2 regions of the Enterobacter sp. I4 genome follow, and region 1 is predicted to be linked to the other one. Evidence: predicted binding sites of a transcription regulator. Region 1 holds the regulator's gene; the other holds the start of a gene.

Region 1 (10,825 bases):
GAAAAGCCGGAGGCGCAGCGCCTCCGGTGTACTTTAGAACGTCATGCTCAGCTGAGCGCCGGCGCCCCAGGTTTCGTCTTCGCCATAAAGCCCCATCAGATCGACATGAACGGTGCTGAACGGCGCAAACCCGACGCCGCCGGTAAAGACGTTGCTGTCATTACCTTTCATGTCCGCACGGTAACCGGCGCGCACCGCCAGCCAGCTAAGCGGCGTGACTTCAGCACCAATGCCGGCATACTGGGAGGTATCTTCGCTTTTGAAGCCTTTGGTTTCGGTCAGGTCACCGTCCGCGGTCAGCGTCACCAGATCGTTGTGCCAGGCGGCTCCGGCGGTCACCAGCGGACGGATCTGATAGGTGTCTTTATAACTCACCACCTCTCCCGTACGCCCGTTGCGGATGCGGATATCCTTGGTTTCGATATCGCGCGACATCAGATTTTGCCCACTCACGCCAACCGTCCAGTTTTCACCGAAATCAGCAGCAATACCGGCATCGACGTTGAAGCCGGTGTCGTCGGTACGGTAGCGGCTGTCGTTCCACTTACTACTGTCGTAATCGTAGATTGAGGTGGTGTAGTTATAAAGCCAGGTTTGTTGCAGCTTTGGCGTGACGCCAACGTAAACCGGAACGCCGCCAAGATCGAACTGGCGGGCCACCGCAATACCGTAGTCGGACACAATTGCCGCCCGGCCGGACGCCGTAGAGTTCAGGTTTTTGGTGATTTGATCGGTACCGTTTAGCGCGGCGTCCAGCGCCACGCCGGCAGCCACCGCATCGCTTCCCTGAATACCGCGCAGATAATCAATATCCTGCTGATCGATAGAGGAGCTGACCCGGCCATGGGCGTAGCCTTTCGCCATAAAGGCCACCGAGAGCACATCGTTAGGGATACTGACGGCAATTCCGGCGCCCGCGTTAGCGCGTGCGGTTTTGCCCTTCAGGTAGTCCAGCTCATCAGCGAGATCTTTCGCGGCGCCCTGGAACTGATTGATCGAACCTAATGGATTGGTGATGATATCAATGGGCGTCAGGCTATCAACCACATCCTTGTAGCGATTGATTTTGTCGTTAATGGTGTCGATCTCGTCCTGAAGATTGTCTTCATCGGTCACCTGCACGCCAACGGACGGCAAAATGACCGTCACGTCATCCTCAGGTTTAGACTTTGCCAGCAGCGCAGGGTTGATTAACGCCCCGCTGCCATAGCTGCCTGCTGCCACGCCCGTGCCGCCCATTGCGTCACTACGCGCTTCCGTCCAGGTATTGGCTGCTCCCGCCTGATTTGCCATAAAAAAGGAGACAGCGATGCTAACCATCGAAAACTTAAAATGTTTTTTCACAGTGTGCTCGTAAATAGTTTGTTATTAGTTAACCCTGTCTGTTATCACCCAAACAGGAACGAACTATTGCTGTGAATAAGTGCAAAAAGACCCGCTATTTCCTTAAGTTAAATTCCATCCCGGCCTGTTGTAATATGTGACGACCATCAATATTTATAGAAGAGGAAATTATTTTCGCCCAGGTTTTCCATCGTGCGGACCAAAAAATTGAGGCGGATGATCCACCCAGCGGTCTTCGCGGGTCGCGGCATATACCGGATTGAGCGGATAGTAGATGCGGTTATGTTTTTTATTGGCCTCCCCCACTACCAGCAAGCGCACCTCTTCATCGGTGTTGTTGATAAAGGTATGGCAGACTCCCGTCCCGGCAGGGAACCCCACGCTGTCTCCGGGTTCGAGCTTCCACAGATAGCCATTGATCCAGGCCTCCGGGTAACCCTCCAGAACGTACACAAACTCTTCTTCGTCGCTTTCAGCATGGGGATAAGACGTGCGGCGTCCGGGCGGCAGCCGTTCATGGTGAATACCGATGCGGCCCAGCCCCAGCTTGCGGGACAGCGGCGCACCAATTGAAAAATGTTCGTTGCTGTCAGGATAGGTGGCGTTATCGGCACCTTCTACGTCCCGCCAGTGCCGAATACAGTCAGGTCTTTTCATTATGCATTCTCCCCATTTGCGATGCGTCAGGTATAGCACAGCCCGGCGGATCTCGGTGTTTTTATCAGAACATGATAAAGTGAGGGTTTTCTACCCTTTCCACATCCGAGGTGCCCGATGGACAAGTCCACAAAAGAGCTGTTAGCGCAAGCTGAAAAGCTGTGCGCGCAACGCAATGTGCGCCTGACCCCGCAGCGCCTTGAGGTACTGCGTCTGATGAGCCTGCAGCAGGGCGCCATCAGCGCGTACGATTTGCTCGACCTGCTGCGCGAAAGCGAGCCGCAGGCAAAACCGCCAACCGTCTACCGGGCGCTCGATTTCCTGCTCGAACAAGGGTTTGTGCATAAGGTGGAATCAACAAACAGCTACGTGCTTTGCCACCTTTTCGACCAGCCGACCCACACGTCCGCTATGTTTATCTGCGATCGTTGCGGCGTGGTAAAGGAGGAAGGTGCAGAAGGCGTGGAAGATATTATGCATACGCTGGCAGCCAGAATGGGCTTTGCGCTACGCCATAACGTGATAGAAGCACACGGCTTATGCTCTGCCTGCGTGGAGGTGGAATCATGCCGCCATCAGGATGCCTGCCAGCACGATCACTCCATTCTGGTGAAGAAAAAGCCGCGCTGACGGCAAAGAAAAAGGCGGCTCATGGCCGCCCTTTGGGGTACTGTCCGGTTACCAGCGGTAGTCGTTACGGGTTTCCCAGTCTTTGACTTCGTTTTCCGCCTGATCTTTTTCGTAACCGTAGCGCTCCTGGATTTTACCTACCAGCTGATCGCGCTTGCCTTCAATGACGGTCATATCGTCATCTGTCAGCTTACCCCACTGTTCTTTCGCTTTACCTTTGAATTGCTTCCAGTTGCCGCCGATTTCATCTTTATTCATAATCGTGTCCTCGTGTTAAGCGTCTAAGAGTATCGTCCGCTTCGTTCTTTTCTGCTGGACGTGATTATTATTGTAGTTAAGGATTCGGCAGCTGGTTTTATATTCGGAATCTTTAACCGTTACGATATATCGCTTCGGGCAGGAAACCAGGTATTGTTTCGCCAGTGGCGACGCCAGATAACAGCCAGCGAAAGGCCGCGCAGTGAGAGAAAGACCGCCAGCGCAAGCCACAGACCGTGGTTGCCGAGATACGGCAGCGTCAACAGCGTCAGGCCGAACCCCGCCGCAGCGACGGCCATGCTGTTACGCATCTCCGCCCCTCGCGTCGCACCGATAAACATGCCGTCCAGCAGATAGCACCACACGCCCACCACCGGTAAAACCACCTGCCAGAGGATATAGCGATCTGCCAGCTCGCGCAGCGTGGGCAACGAGGTGAGTAGCGCGACAATATGCCCGCCAAAGCAGGCGTAAACCAGCGCAAAAATCAGTGCCACCAGGCCCGCCTGCCGGCAGGCTGCACGCCATACTTCGCGCAGCTGGCCGCTTTCACGCGCGCCATAGGCCTGACCTGAGTGCGCTTCTACGGCGTAAGCAAAGCCATCCAGCGCGTATGCGGTAAAGGTCAGGAGCGTCATCAGAACGGCGTTGACCGCAACTATTTCTGGCCCAAGGCGCGCGCCAAAAACCGTCAGTGCGCCAAAGCACAGCTGCAACAGGAGCGAACGCAGCATGATGTCGCGATTGAGCGCCAGCAGCTTACGCATATTGCCGCGCCAGGCCGTTTTCAGCAGCGCAAGCGTAATACCGCGCATCGCCAGCACGCGCCAGACCATCCACAAACCGATAAGCAGCGTGCCGTATTCGGCGATTGCCGTGGCCAGCGCCGCGCCGCGGACGTTCATGTGCAGCCCCATTACCAGCCAGAGATCGAGGACAATATTGAGAAGGTTACCCACCACCAGCAGGATCACCGGCGCGCGGGCATACTGCACGCCCAGCAGCCAGCCCAGCAGGACCAGGTTTGCCAGTGAAGCAGGCGCGCTCAGCCAGCGAATTTCAAGGAACCGCCGGGCCTGCTCCAGTACAGCATCACTGCCGCCCACAATATGAAGCGCCAGATCGATAAGCGGCGTACGCAACAGAACGATTAACGCGCCGGCACCAAAAGCCAGGATAAGCGGCTGAACCAGCGCGCGAGCAAGACGCAGGGGATCTTTTGCACCGTACGCCTGGGCCGTCAGGCCTGTCGTACTCATGCGCAAAAAGAGCAGCAGCATAAAGAGGAAGCTGGTCGCCGTTGCGCCAATCGCGACGCCGCCCAGATAAATCGGCGAATCCAGATGCCCGATTACCGCCGTATCAACCAGCCCCAGCAGAGGAACGGTGATATTGGAAAAAATCATCGGTAGCGCAAGACGCCACAACGCCTTATCGGCAGAAGTTAGCAAGGCCATTGAAATTACCGGAATCAGAAAATAAGCCAGGCCGCAGAGGAACTGCGGCCTGTCAGGAAGAGATTACAGCCATTCGCCGTTGCGGATAACACCTACCGCCAGGCCTTCAACAGAGAAGTTCTGCTCGCGGAGATCCACTACAATGGGGGAAAACTCGCTGTTTTCTGGCAGAAGCTGTACGGTATTACCCTGTTTCTTCAGGCGCTTAACCGTCACTTCATCATCGATGCGCGCCACGACCACTTGTCCGTTACGCACGTCCTGGGTTTTGTGTACCGCCAGCAGATCGCCATCAAGAATACCGATATCTTTCATGGACATTCCGCTAACGCGCAGCAGGAAATCAGCGCTCGGCTTGAACATGCCCGGGTCAACCTGATAGTGCCCTTCGATATGCTGCTGTGCCAGCAGGGGTTCACCTGCGGCGACGCGACCCACCAGCGGAATACCGGTCTCTTCTTCCACCAGCAGACGAATACCGCGTGACGCGCCGGAAACTATCTCAATGACGCCTTTACGCGCCAGCGCCTTAAGGTGCTCTTCGGCAGCATTAGGAGAACGGAAGCCCAGACGCTGCGCGATTTCTGCACGCGTGGGTGGCATACCCGTCTGGCCGATATGATCCCGAATGAGATCAAACACCTCTTGCTGCCTGGTCGTTAACGCTTTCATTCCGCCCCCTGGGTGTATATACAGTTATGCTGTGAGTATATACAGTCAAAGGCGATTTTGGAACCAAAAACTGCACAAAAAACCAGGGACTTAATTATTCCTCGAGGCTCATCGGAAATGTGACCAAAGCAGCGTGACCCAGGTTATTACCGCAGTGATAATCGACAGCAGCACGGCGGCAGAGCCCATGTCTTTCGCACGGCCAGAAAGCTCATGGAATTCTGACCCAATACGGTCAACGACGGCCTCAATAGCGCTATTAAGAATTTCCACTATCATCACCAACAGTACGGAGCCAATTAAAAGCACGCGGGTAATCGCGTCAACATCAAGGAAACAGGCGATAATCACCGCAACAATAGCTGCGATACCCTCCTGGCGAAATGCGGCTTCATTGATCCACGCGGCACGGAAACCTTTCCAGGAATAGCCGGCGGCTTTAATGATTCGGGTTAACCCAGTGGTATTATTGGCCATTTAAAGAACCTTTCAGGAAAAAGAGCGTCTGTAACAGGGGGCACAGCGCGTTGCGCTACAGCCTCAAGTATGACGGGTAACAACAGAAATTTTGCGCGCTTTCTGTTATCCTTGCGCCGCAATTGCATTATTAACCAGAGGCTTTACATCGTTTATGTCCGGCTGGCCACGAATTTACTACAAATTACTTAATTTACCATTAAGCGTACTGGTAAAAAGTAAGTCTATTCCAGCAGAACCCGCGCTGGAATTAGGGCTCGATACGTCGCGCCCTATTATGTACGTTTTGCCTTATAACTCGAAGGCAGACCTGCTGACGCTTCGCGCTCAATGTCTGGCGCACGATTTACCCGACCCGCTTGAGCCGCTGGAAGTCGACGGCACCCTGCTGCCGCGCTACGTGTTCATTCATGGCGGGCCACGCGTGTTTACCTATTACACGCCGAAAGAAGAGTCCATCAAGCTGTTCCATGACTACCTCGATCTGCACCGCAGCAACCCCGATCTGGACGTACAGATGGTGCCGGTGTCGGTGATGTTTGGGCGTCGTCCGGGACGCGAAAAAGGGGAAGAGAACCCGCCGCTGCGCATGCTCAACGGCATTCAGAAGTTCTTCGCCGTCTCCTGGCTGGGACGCGACAGCTTTGTCCGCTTCTCTCCTTCCGTTTCATTGCGCCGCATGGCGGACGAACACGGCACCGATAAGATCATTGCGCAAAAGCTGGCGCGCGTTGCCCGGATGCACTTTGCACGCCAGCGTCTGGCGGCCGTGGGACCACGCCTTCCGGCGCGACAGGATCTGTTCAACAAGCTTCTGGCATCCAAAGCGATTGCCCGTGCAGTAGAAGACGAAGCGCGCAGCAAGAAAATTTCACACGAGAAAGCGCAGCAGAACGCGATTGCGCTGATGGAAGAGATCGCCGCGAACTTCTCCTACGAGATGATTCGTCTGTCCGACCGTATTCTCGGCTTCACGTGGAACCGCCTATATCAGGGCATTAACGTCCACAACGCCGAGCGCGTGCGTCAGTTAGCGCACGACGGCCATGAGATTGTCTACGTGCCCTGCCACCGCAGCCACATGGACTACCTGCTGCTCTCTTACGTGCTTTATCACCAGGGTCTGGTACCGCCGCACATCGCTGCCGGTATTAACCTGAACTTCTGGCCAGCGGGCCCGATTTTCCGCCGTCTGGGCGCATTCTTTATCCGTCGTACCTTTAAGGGCAACAAGCTCTACTCCACCGTTTTCCGTGAGTATCTGGGCGAGCTGTTCAGCCGCGGCTATTCCGTTGAATACTTCGTTGAAGGGGGACGCTCCCGTACCGGTCGTCTGCTCGATCCGAAGACCGGCACGCTGTCGATGACCATCCAGGCGATGCTGCGCGGCGGTACGCGCCCTATCACGCTGGTGCCGATTTACATTGGTTATGAGCACGTGATGGAAGTGGGAACCTACGCAAAAGAGCTGCGCGGTGCGACCAAAGAGAAAGAGAGCCTGCCGCAGATGCTGCGTGGGCTGAGCAAGCTGCGCAACCTCGGTCAGGGCTACGTAAACTTTGGCGAGCCAATGCCGCTGATGACCTGGCTGAACAACCACGTTCCGGAGTGGCGCGAGTCTATCGATCCTATCGAAGCGGTACGCCCGGCCTGGCTGACGCCAACGGTTAACGGCATTGCTTCCGAGCTCATGGTGCGCATCAACAACGCCGGTGCTGCGAACGCCATGAACCTGTGCTGTACCGCGCTTCTGGCCTCTCGCCAGCGTTCACTCACCCGCGAACAGCTGACCGAGCAGATCGATTGCTACCTGGACATCATGCGCAACGTGCCGTACTCCGCGGATTCGACCGTGCCGTCTGCCACCGCCAGCGAGCTAATCGACCACGCGCTGCAGATGAACAAGTTCGAAGTCGAGAAAGATACGATCGGTGACATCATCATTCTGCCGCGCGAGCAGGCCGTGCTGATGACCTACTACCGCAATAACATCACGCATATGCTGATGCTGCCGTCGCTGATGGCGGCCATAATTACCCAGCATCGCCGTATTTCACGTGAGGAACTGCTGCGCCATATTCAGACCATCTACCCGATGCTGAAAGCGGAGCTGTTCCTGCGCTGGAGTAAAGATGAGCTGGCGGTAGAGCTCGATAAAATGTCGGCAGAGATGCATCGTCAGGGGCTAATTACCACCAATAGTGACGAACTGCATATCAATCCGTCACGCTCTCGTACCCTGCAGCTCCTCGCTTCCGGCGCGCGCGAAACATTGCAGCGCTATGCCATCACCTTCTGGTTGTTGAGTGCAAACCCTTCAATCAACCGCGGTACGCTGGAAAAAGAGAGCCGGACCCTGGCACAGCGCCTGTCCGTACTGCACGGCATTAACGCACCGGAATTCTTCGACAAAGCGGTATTCAGCTCGCTGGTACTGACGCTGCGCGATGAAGGGTTTATCAGCGATACGGGCGACGCCGAGCCTGCTGAGACGCTGAAGGTTTATCAGATGCTGGCGGAGCTGATTACCTCGGATGTGCGTTTGACGATTGAGAGTTCGACGCAGGGCGAGTGATGTTTCAGCGGTTCGATGCCCTATCCCAGGTGCATATGTGAAAACATGAAAAACGGCAGTCTCTGACTGCCGTTTTTTTACCTCGTCACCGGGCTTTCAGGAGAAGTAACTCATCGCCAGCCCCAGGAACAGCACCAGCCCGACGTAGTTATTATTCAGGAACGCCTTAAAGCAGGCTTCACGCTCGCGCTTTGCGATCAGCTTCTGCTGGTACGCAAACAGCAGCCCCGCCACCAGCACGGACCAGTAAAACTCCCAGTTCAGCCCGTTCAGGCGACCAATCGCCACCATCAGCGCCAGCACCGCCACCTGCAAAATGCCGATGATTAGCCTGTCGTGACGACCAAACAGGATCGCCGTCGACTTAATGCCGATCTTCAGATCGTCATCGCGATCGACCATCGCATATTGCGTATCGTACGCGACGGCCCAGAGAATATTCGCCAGGAACATCAGCCAGCAGCTAAGCGGAACGGACTCGCTGACCGCGGCAAACGCCATCGGAATCGACCAGCCAAATGCTGCACCCAGCACCACCTGCGGCAGATGGGTGTATCGCTTCATAAACGGGTAAACCCAGGCCAGCGCCAGCGCGGCGACGGACAGGAGGATAGTCATGGTGTTGAGCGTTAACACCAGCAGGAAAGAGAGCAGCACCAGCACCACAAACAGGATGCGCGCCTCTTTTCCGGTTACCTGACCGCTCGGCAGAGGACGATTGGCGGTGCGCTTAACGTGTCCATCAAATTTTCGGTCGGCATAGTCGTTGACCACGCAGCCCGCGGCGCGCATCAGCCAGACGCCCGCCACGAACACCGCCAGGATCCACAGCGGCGGCACGCCCGGCGTTGCAACCCACAGCGCCCATAAGGTCGGCCACAGCAGCAGCAGCGCGCCGATGGGTTTATCGGTACGCATTAAGCGGTGATAGGCCAGCAGCTTATTCTGCGTCAGACTCCACTCCATTTTTTCTCCCTCTTAGTACAACGGCGATGCGGGCAAAAATAGTTCCGTCAGTATTAACGGCTTGCCGCTCAAACGAAGGCGGGAACGGCGCCCCCACAGGTCGGCATCGCGACCAATTTCAATAAAATCACGGGTCAGTTCAGACGAGGTGAACAGATATCGCCCCAGCGGCGTTTTGCCGAGGCGTTGCAGTGCAAGCTCCGGCCCGGAAAGTGTAGACTCAGGAACGACCGTCCGCCCGGCAAGCCACGGCTCGCCATCCGCACAGAGTAAAATTTCACGCAGCCAGTAGCGTTCTTCCTGCGGCAACAGCGGCAACTCGCTGGCAATCGCCTCAGCCGAGACAAACCCTTCCTGAATCACCGTCACCGTGACCGTTTTGCCCTGCTGCTCAAAACGTTTTGTCATGGAATCTTCCAGCAGCAGCCAGTCCAGCTGTTCCGGGTCAAGCGCAGGGATGTGGTCGAAATAGCGTAGCGCACGCAGCTGCGTTAGCGCGGGGTGTGACATGCGAGACTCTCCGATACATAACGTAAAAGCATTGTATCGCAGATTGGCAAAATGAGGACGGACAAACAAAATTTAACGATCACTATCGCAACAATGGCGCAACGAAGCCAAAAAAAGTGCGCCCGTTAAGGCGCACTAAACTACTAACAAAATCAGCACTGTGGGGAGACGGTTACCCCTTGCCTTTTACACTGCTGATAAAGGTGGAACGGGCAGTGGTTGAACCTAAACGTTCGGCTTCATCAAGCAGCTTCAGCGCTTTGTCGACGTCGCCGCGCTTCACCGCCTGCTTAATGGCGTTGTTGAAGTATTCTTCGGTGTCGTTCAGTACCGGCTCAGCTTTCTTCGCCGGGGCCGGCGCTGCGGCTGGTGCAGCGGCAGGGGCGGCATAAGCAGGCGCGGCGGTATTACCTACCGTTACCGGGCCAGGACCCGACGAGCCGAACAGCGGGCCTACGAGCACGCTGGAGGCGCTGTTGGTGGACACTTTCAGTTTGATCAGGCCGTCGGTAGTATGGCGAGCATGCGGGTCCGGGATGTCAGGGACAGCGTTACCGGTGCCTTTCGCGTAGGCTTTTGCCGGATCGACAAGCTTCGTTGTCTGTTGCAGATCTTTCTCTGTGGTGAACACCAGTACATAAATCTTCTGCTGACCCAGGGCCGGCGTCAGGCGCATAACGCCTTCCAGACGGTCTGCACTCATCACGCCAGGCTCCTGATAGCTAAAATAGGAGCTTGGGAAGAATGCGGATGGCGTCATGTTCTGATCGAGGATCAGCACGTTAGGCGCGAAGACGCTGGTCTGTTTATTGACTTCACTGGTCAACGTCAGGGTCAGCTCGCCGATATTCGCGGGCACGCTGAATGCCGCGACAGGACCGCTGATTCCCGGAACGTTCAGCGACTGACCGCCAGCGGCAAGCTGGGTGGTTTGCGTTTTCGACTGGTCAACTGGCGTCCACACCAGCTGCTGAAGTGCCGCCGCCGGAATAGCTGGCGCAGCACTGGTATTTTGAGGAACGAAATTCACATCTGCAAAGGTGACCGCAGGCGCGCAGGCCAGCAGCCCCGCAGAGAGGCACAGCGCGACGAGACTTTTCTTCATTTTCATTGTTATTACCTCTGATAGCGTGAGCGCTGCGGTGGCCAGGCAATAGCGCGCAGCGCCTAAGGAGAGAGGGGCTTACGCCCCTCTTTTCAGGTGATTACGTCAGGTTTGACGAATTACCACCAGATTTCCATCTGGGCGCCGAAGGTCCACTCATCGTTGTCGCCACGG
Region 2 (6,360 bases), 110 kb from region 1:
TTCTTAAAGCCTTTGATTGACGCGCCAAGGTCGGAACCAATGGACCCGAGTTTTTTCGTGCCAAACAGCAGCACAACGATGACGGCAATGATCACTAACTGCCAGATACTGATACCACCCATGCGTGTTCCCCAGTGATAGATGATTAATTAGTCAGATCGCATTATACGTATGCAACCCATCAATAGCGACGCTAATTCAGCGCGTTTTTCGCCAGCCAGCAAGCCAGACAACAACACCGGCAGCCATAATCCACGCAGGCATCATTTCCCAGTCCGGGCGATTGATCAATAGCAACGTGCCGCTTATCAGCAGCGTCGCGCCAATTCCGAAGAGATAGCGAGACTGCCCCTGACGCACGCGGCTGGATTGAAGCTCGTGCGCGATTTTATCCATGCTGTGCTGAAGGTTCTTGCTCTGACGCAAACTGTCGTAAACCAGCTCAGGAATTTCAGGCATTTTTTCAATCCAGAACGGGCCTTTCTCCTTAAGCGAGCGAACCAGCGCTGGAATACCGACCTGATCCTTAATCCAGGATTCGAGGAAGGGTTTAGCGGTTTTCCACAAGTCTAACTGAGGATAGAGCTGGCGGCCTACGCCCTCAACGTAAAGTAATGTTTTCTGAAGTAAAACTAATTGAGGCTGCACTTCCATATTGAAACGGCGCGCGGTGTTGAACAGGTTGAGCAGAACGTGTCCGAACGAGATCTCCGACAGAGGCTTTTCAAAAATCGGCTCGCAGACGGTGCGGATCGCAAACTCGAACTCTTCCACGTTGGTATCTGGCGGAACCCAGCCTGAATCTACGTGCAGTTCGGCCACCTTACGGTAGTCGCGGTTGAAGAACGCGATAAAGTTCTCGGCGAGATAACGCTTATCCTCTTTGTTCAGCGAGCCGACAATACCGCAGTCGATGCCAATATATTGCGGATCTTCCGGGTGCTCATAGCTGACAAAAATGTTGCCAGGATGCATATCCGCATGGAAGAAGCTGTCGCGGAAAACCTGAGTAAAGAAGACCTGCACGCCCCTTTCGGCCAGCAGCTTCATGTTGGTGCCCTGTTTTTCCAGCGCCACCACGTCCGAGACCGGAATACCGTAGATACGTTCCATCACCATCATGTTCTGGCTGCAATAGTCAGAATAGACTTCAGGAACATACAGCATCGGGCTGTTTTCAAAGTTACGACGCAGCTGAATGGCGTTCGCCGACTCGCGCAGCAGGTTTAGCTCATCAATCAGCGTTTTTTCGTATTCCCGTACCACTTCCAGCGGGCGCAGACGGCGGCCATCCGGCAGCAGGCGCGGCACCCAGCGAGCCAGACGATAAATCAGCTTCATGTCCGCTCTGATAACCGGCAGGATATCCGGGCGAATCACCTTGATGACCACCTCTTTGCCATTCTCCTTCAGGCGCGCGGTGTGAACCTGCGCGATAGAAGCGGATGCCAGAGGCTGGATATCGAAATCATCAAACCAGGTGTCGATGGGAATATTGCCCATCGCTTCCTCGATTTGTTTCTTTGCCCTCTCCCCATCAAACGGGGCGACGCGGTCCTGCAACAGCGCGAGCTGGTCGGCTATCTCCGGCGGGAAAAGGTCGCGACGTGTTGAGAGCATCTGACCAAACTTGATCCAGACCGGACCCAGTTCCTGCAAAGCAAGACGCAGGCGTGTACCCAGCTCCTGATCCTTATGGCGATTCGGCATCCAGAACAGCGTGCGCCGCCAAAGCCGAAGCGGCAGGGTGATACGCATTCTGGGGATAAGCTCGTCGAGCCCGTAGCTCAAAAAGGTGCGAACGATAAAATAGAGGCGCCGAATTTCACCAGGCGTCATTTGCCCTCCAGTTTTTCCAGCCGTTTGGTTAACGCATCCACTGCGCGCTCAACTGCCGCGGTCTCTTCTGCAAACCAGGCAACTTCCAATGGCCCCGGCGCCATACGCCACTCTTCGGTCAGAACCTCAGCAGCGTAGCGCTGTTGACGCTGGAGACCTTTGCGCAAAAAAGCAGAACCCGTGCGCAGCGTTTTGCTTATCCCTTCAGCCGCGATATCGCCGATATAGGGCGCCAGCAGCTCCGCCGGGTCGAATTCAGCCTGATCGCTAAGCGCAGCGAAGTTCTGTACCACCTGAATATCGCCCTGGACTTCCAGTTCGCCGCTGCGAATAAGCGCCGTCAGCTGCTGGCGATCGCGCAGTTTTGGCAACACGCTCATGTGCGTGATCACCGAGCAGTCAGCCTCGCCTTCCCACTCACCCAGAACGTCAAGCTGGCGTTCGCTGAAGACCAGCACAAGCGGCGTCGAGAACTCTTTTAAAACGATACGCAGTACCTTTCCGTTAAGCCGCTGACGTGCGGTTTTGAGCGCCGGGGCGCGATACAGAAAGGCATTCAGTACATTCTCGATGCCTGCGGTGACTAAGGGTTTAATGGGCACGGGAAACCTCCACTCAGAACTTGTAACCACGATGCAGCGCGACGACACCCGCCGTCATATTGAAGTACTCCACGTTTTCAAATTCTGCATCCTGCATCATCGCTTTCAGCGTGTCCTGATCCGGGTGCATTCGGATGGATTCAGCCAGATAACGGTAACTTTCGGCATCGTTCGCCACCAGCTCGCCAATGCGTGGCAGAACGTGGAAGGAATACGCATCGTAGGCTTTGCTCAGCGGGTCGATAATCGGTTTGGAGAACTCGAGCACCAGCAGGCGTCCACCCGGCTTCAGCACGCGGTACATAGAGCGCAGCGCTTTATCTTTATCGGTCACGTTACGCAGCCCGAAAGAGATGGTGATGCAGTCAAAGGTATTGTCCGGGAAGGGCAGCGCTTCGGCGTTGGCCTGAACGTATTCAACATTGCCTACCACGCCGATGTTGCGCAGCTTCTCGCGTCCCATTTTCAGCATGGAGTCGTTGATATCGGCCAGCACCACACGACCGGTTTCACCTACCAGGCGGGAAAATTTTGCGGTGAGATCGCCCGTTCCTCCGGCTAAATCCAGCACCGTTTGTCCACGGCGTACGCCGCTGCAATCAATGGTGAAGCGTTTCCACAAGCGATGAATGCCGAATGACATCAAATCATTCATCACATCGTACTTCGCCGCCACGGAATGAAATACGTGGGCCACCATGTCAGCTTTCTGCGCTTTGGCGACAGTCTGAAAGCCAAAGTGCGTCGTGTCTTGTGAATCGTCAACCATCTCAGAGCCTGCTAATCAGTCAAATGTTCGTGAAGTGTAACAGATTGGGCGCATTTGCCCTACGTTTCAACCACCGCGAAAGAAACGCGTCGGCTGCGCTTCTGGTGATAAACTCGCCGCTAAATCGTTGTCTTCATTGCGGGTATTTTGCTCAGCGTCGCCTTCGCGCAGGCGGAACTCTTCGTCCTGCGCGGTCGCCTGCTCCACCAGATCCGGATTAATCTCGCGTTTAACCTCCACCCCAAGGCTGCGAAACGCCTCCGCCTGCGCCAGCAAATTGCCGCGCCCGGAGGAGAGTTTTTTCATCGCCTGACGGTAATTATCCTGCGCCCGATCCAGGCTTTGCCCCACCGAGGACATATCGTCCACAAACAGCCGCATTTTGTCGTACAGCTTGCTGGCGCGATCGGCAATCTGCTGCGCGTTACGGCTCTGGTGTTCATAGCGCCACAGGTTGGCAATGGTGCGTAATGCCACCAGCAGCGTGGTGGGGCTGACCAGCATAATGTTATTTTTCAGCGCTTCGGTTATCAGTTCGGGCTGTCTGTCCAGCGCCAGCAGAAAGGCCGGCTCAACCGGAATAAACATCAGCACGTAATCCAGCGATCGCAGCCCCGGCAACTGCTGATAGTCTTTTCTGCCAAGCTGACGAATATGGTTACGCACGGAGGCGATATGCTCCTGCAACGCTGATTCTCGGGTGTAGTCATCCTCGGCGTTGAAGTAGCGTTCATAGGCCACCAGCGTCATTTTCGCGTCGATGACCACATCTTTGCCCTGCGGCAGACGCACAATCACGTCCGGCTGCATTCGCGAGCGCGCGTCAGTCTCGATGCTGACCTGCGTCTCATATTCGTATCCCTCGCGCAGGCCAGAGGCTTCCAGCACGCGGGTTAATACGACTTCGCCCCAGTTCCCCTGCGCTTTGTTATCGCCTTTGAGGGCGCGCGTCAGGTTAACCGCCTCTTGCGCCATCTGGGCATTCAGCTGCTGGAGATTGCGAATTTCATGCGCCAGCGTGTGGCGCTCGCGTGCCTCCTGGCCGAAGCTGTCCTGCACCTGGCGGCGAAAGCCGTCCAGCTGTTCGCGCAGCGGCGTCAGCAGGCTGTTCAGGCTCTGGCGGTTCTGTTCATCCACGCGGCGGTTGCTGTGTTCAAAAATACGGTTCGCGAGGTTCTCAAACTGCTCGCTAAGGCGCTGCTCGCTGTTGATCATCTGGCGGATTTTGTCTTCGGCGTGCAGCTGGGTGGATTCGAGGCGGGTGGTTACTTCGCGAAGATCGGCCTCCAGCGAGGTGTTGATATCACGCAGGTTACGCAGTTCGTTATTGAGCAGTTCGCACTCGTCGCGCCAGTGGTCGCTCAGCGCAAGCTGCTGTTTCGTCGCGCTGAGTTCAGCCACGATCTCTTCGCGCTCTGCCAGCTGTTCGGCTTTCTGCTGCGCGTGCTGGTAGCTGGAAATGAGCCAGCCAATCCCCACGCTCGCCAGCGCCACTACCGCATAAATCAGGATTGAGATATCCACAATGCCCCCTGCATCCACGTATAACCCGCACAAAATAGAATTGTGCTGTATAAACGTCCAGTTTGAAAGGGTTTTCCTGCGAGGCGCTACGCAAAAAATAAAGGCCGAACGCGTCGGCCTTTTATCTCAGACGAGAGGATTAGAGGAGACGGCGAGCCGCTTCAACCACGATTTTCACCGCATGACTTTCGGTCTGCTTCATGGTTTCGGCGTTCGGGATCTCCTGCTGGGTACGGTTGACGATCACGCCCGCCACCATACCGGCACGCAGACCCTGGCTTGCGCACATGGTCAGCAGCGTTGCAGATTCCATTTCATAGTTCATCACGCCCATGGACTGCCACTCTTCCATTGAGCCTTTGAAACGGCTCACCACGCGGCCAGAGAAGGTGTCGTAACGCTCCTGGCCCGGATAGAAGGTGTCGGAGGATGCCGTGACGCCCACGTGAGTGGTGGCACCCACGGATTTCGCCGCTTCAACCAGCGCGGTGGTGCATTCGAAATCAGCCACTGCCGGGAACTCCATTGGCGCAAAGTGCAGGCTTGCCCCGTCCAGACGGACGGATGCCGTCGTCACCAGCACGTCGCCCACGTTGATGTGCGGCTGAATGGCGCCAGTGGTGCCAATACGCAGGAAAGTACGAATGCCCAGCTGCGCCAGCTCTTCAACGGCGATAGAGGTAGACGGGCCACCAATACCGGTAGAGCACACGATCACCGCTTTACCGTCCAGCTCCGCGCGCCAGGTGGTGAATTCGCGATGGGCTGCCAGCTTAACCGGCTTATCCATCAGCGCGGCGATCTTTTCCACACGCTCAGGATCGCCGGGGACGATAGCAAGCGTAGCCCCTTGTAAATCGTTTTTAGTGAGGCCGAGATGAAAAACATCAGACTTAGACATAGGTGACTCCTCTGTGGGTCGGTTAGTCAGAAGAAGTAAAACGGTACTTTACAGAAGCAACACGCATCATTTCGTGACACACCTCACCATGAATGAAAATGGTTGCAGTTAATTTCCACAAAATAGTGATTTACATCACATTAACAAGTTATAACGTAGGGTGCTGCACAAAAGATAGACGCTATGAGGCACTGTGGGTTGTTAACCTGGTGTCTATATTTATCTTTGCGCTAATCCATTCATTGGTACGGAGAATGCCATGACTGAAAAAACCGGTTTTGCACCTGCTGCTGCCCCGCATGCTTCAACCATCGTCTCAACCCCTGAAGAGGCTATTACCGCGGGCGAGACCTCCATTCCCTCGCAGGGAGAGAACATGCCGGCGTACCACGCGCGGCCAAAATCCGCCGAGGGCCCGCTGCCCATCGTGATTGTGGTTCAGGAAATATTTGGCGTTCATGAACATATTCGCGACCTCTGCCGCCGTCTGGCGCTGGAGGGCTATCTGGCCGTTGCGCCAGAGCTCTATTTCCGTCAGGGCGATCCGAACGATTACAGCGACATCCCGACGCTGTTCAGCAACCTGGTCAGCAAAGTGCCGGATGCGCAGGTGCTGGCCGATCTGGATCATGTTGCCAACTGGGCGGCGCGCAACGGCGGTGATGCGCATCGACTGATGATAACGGGTTTCTGCTGGGGTGGACGTATTAGCTGGCTGTATGCCG

Evidence for each region. Region 1 encodes LexA, which represses DNA repair genes until DNA is damaged. Its sites were predicted from a motif close to TNCTGTATGTACATACAGNA; they were not measured.
Region 2: a site for LexA is predicted at 4,778-4,797, ahead of rmuC (DNA recombination protein RmuC). Genes of this name have one in related genera too.

The regions. Positions count from the first base shown of each region.
Region 1 covers NZ_JALBUO010000001.1:133,495-144,319, reverse strand. The annotation lists gene traF (conjugal transfer protein TraF) at 34-1,344, opposite strand; gene MOQ06_RS00680 (cupin domain-containing protein) at 1,513-2,001, opposite strand; gene zur (zinc uptake transcriptional repressor Zur) at 2,119-2,631, shown strand; gene MOQ06_RS00670 (CsbD family protein) at 2,680-2,889, opposite strand; gene dinF (MATE family efflux transporter DinF) at 3,009-4,346, opposite strand; gene lexA (transcriptional repressor LexA) at 4,410-5,018, opposite strand; gene MOQ06_RS00655 (diacylglycerol kinase) at 5,127-5,495, opposite strand; gene plsB (glycerol-3-phosphate 1-O-acyltransferase PlsB) at 5,650-8,070, shown strand; gene ubiA (4-hydroxybenzoate octaprenyltransferase) at 8,167-9,036, opposite strand; gene ubiC (chorismate lyase) at 9,049-9,546, opposite strand; gene malM (maltose operon protein MalM) at 9,719-10,657, opposite strand; gene MOQ06_RS00630 (maltoporin) at 10,771-10,825, opposite strand, start outside.
Region 2 covers NZ_JALBUO010000001.1:30,678-37,037, reverse strand. The annotation lists gene tatA (Sec-independent protein translocase subunit TatA) at 1-122, opposite strand, end outside; gene ubiB (ubiquinone biosynthesis regulatory protein kinase UbiB) at 199-1,839, opposite strand; gene ubiJ (ubiquinone biosynthesis protein UbiJ) at 1,836-2,441, opposite strand; gene ubiE (bifunctional demethylmenaquinone methyltransferase/2-methoxy-6-polyprenyl-1,4-benzoquinol methylase UbiE) at 2,455-3,210, opposite strand; gene rmuC (DNA recombination protein RmuC) at 3,277-4,734, opposite strand; gene udp (uridine phosphorylase) at 4,874-5,635, opposite strand; gene MOQ06_RS00165 (dienelactone hydrolase family protein) at 5,895-6,360, shown strand, end outside.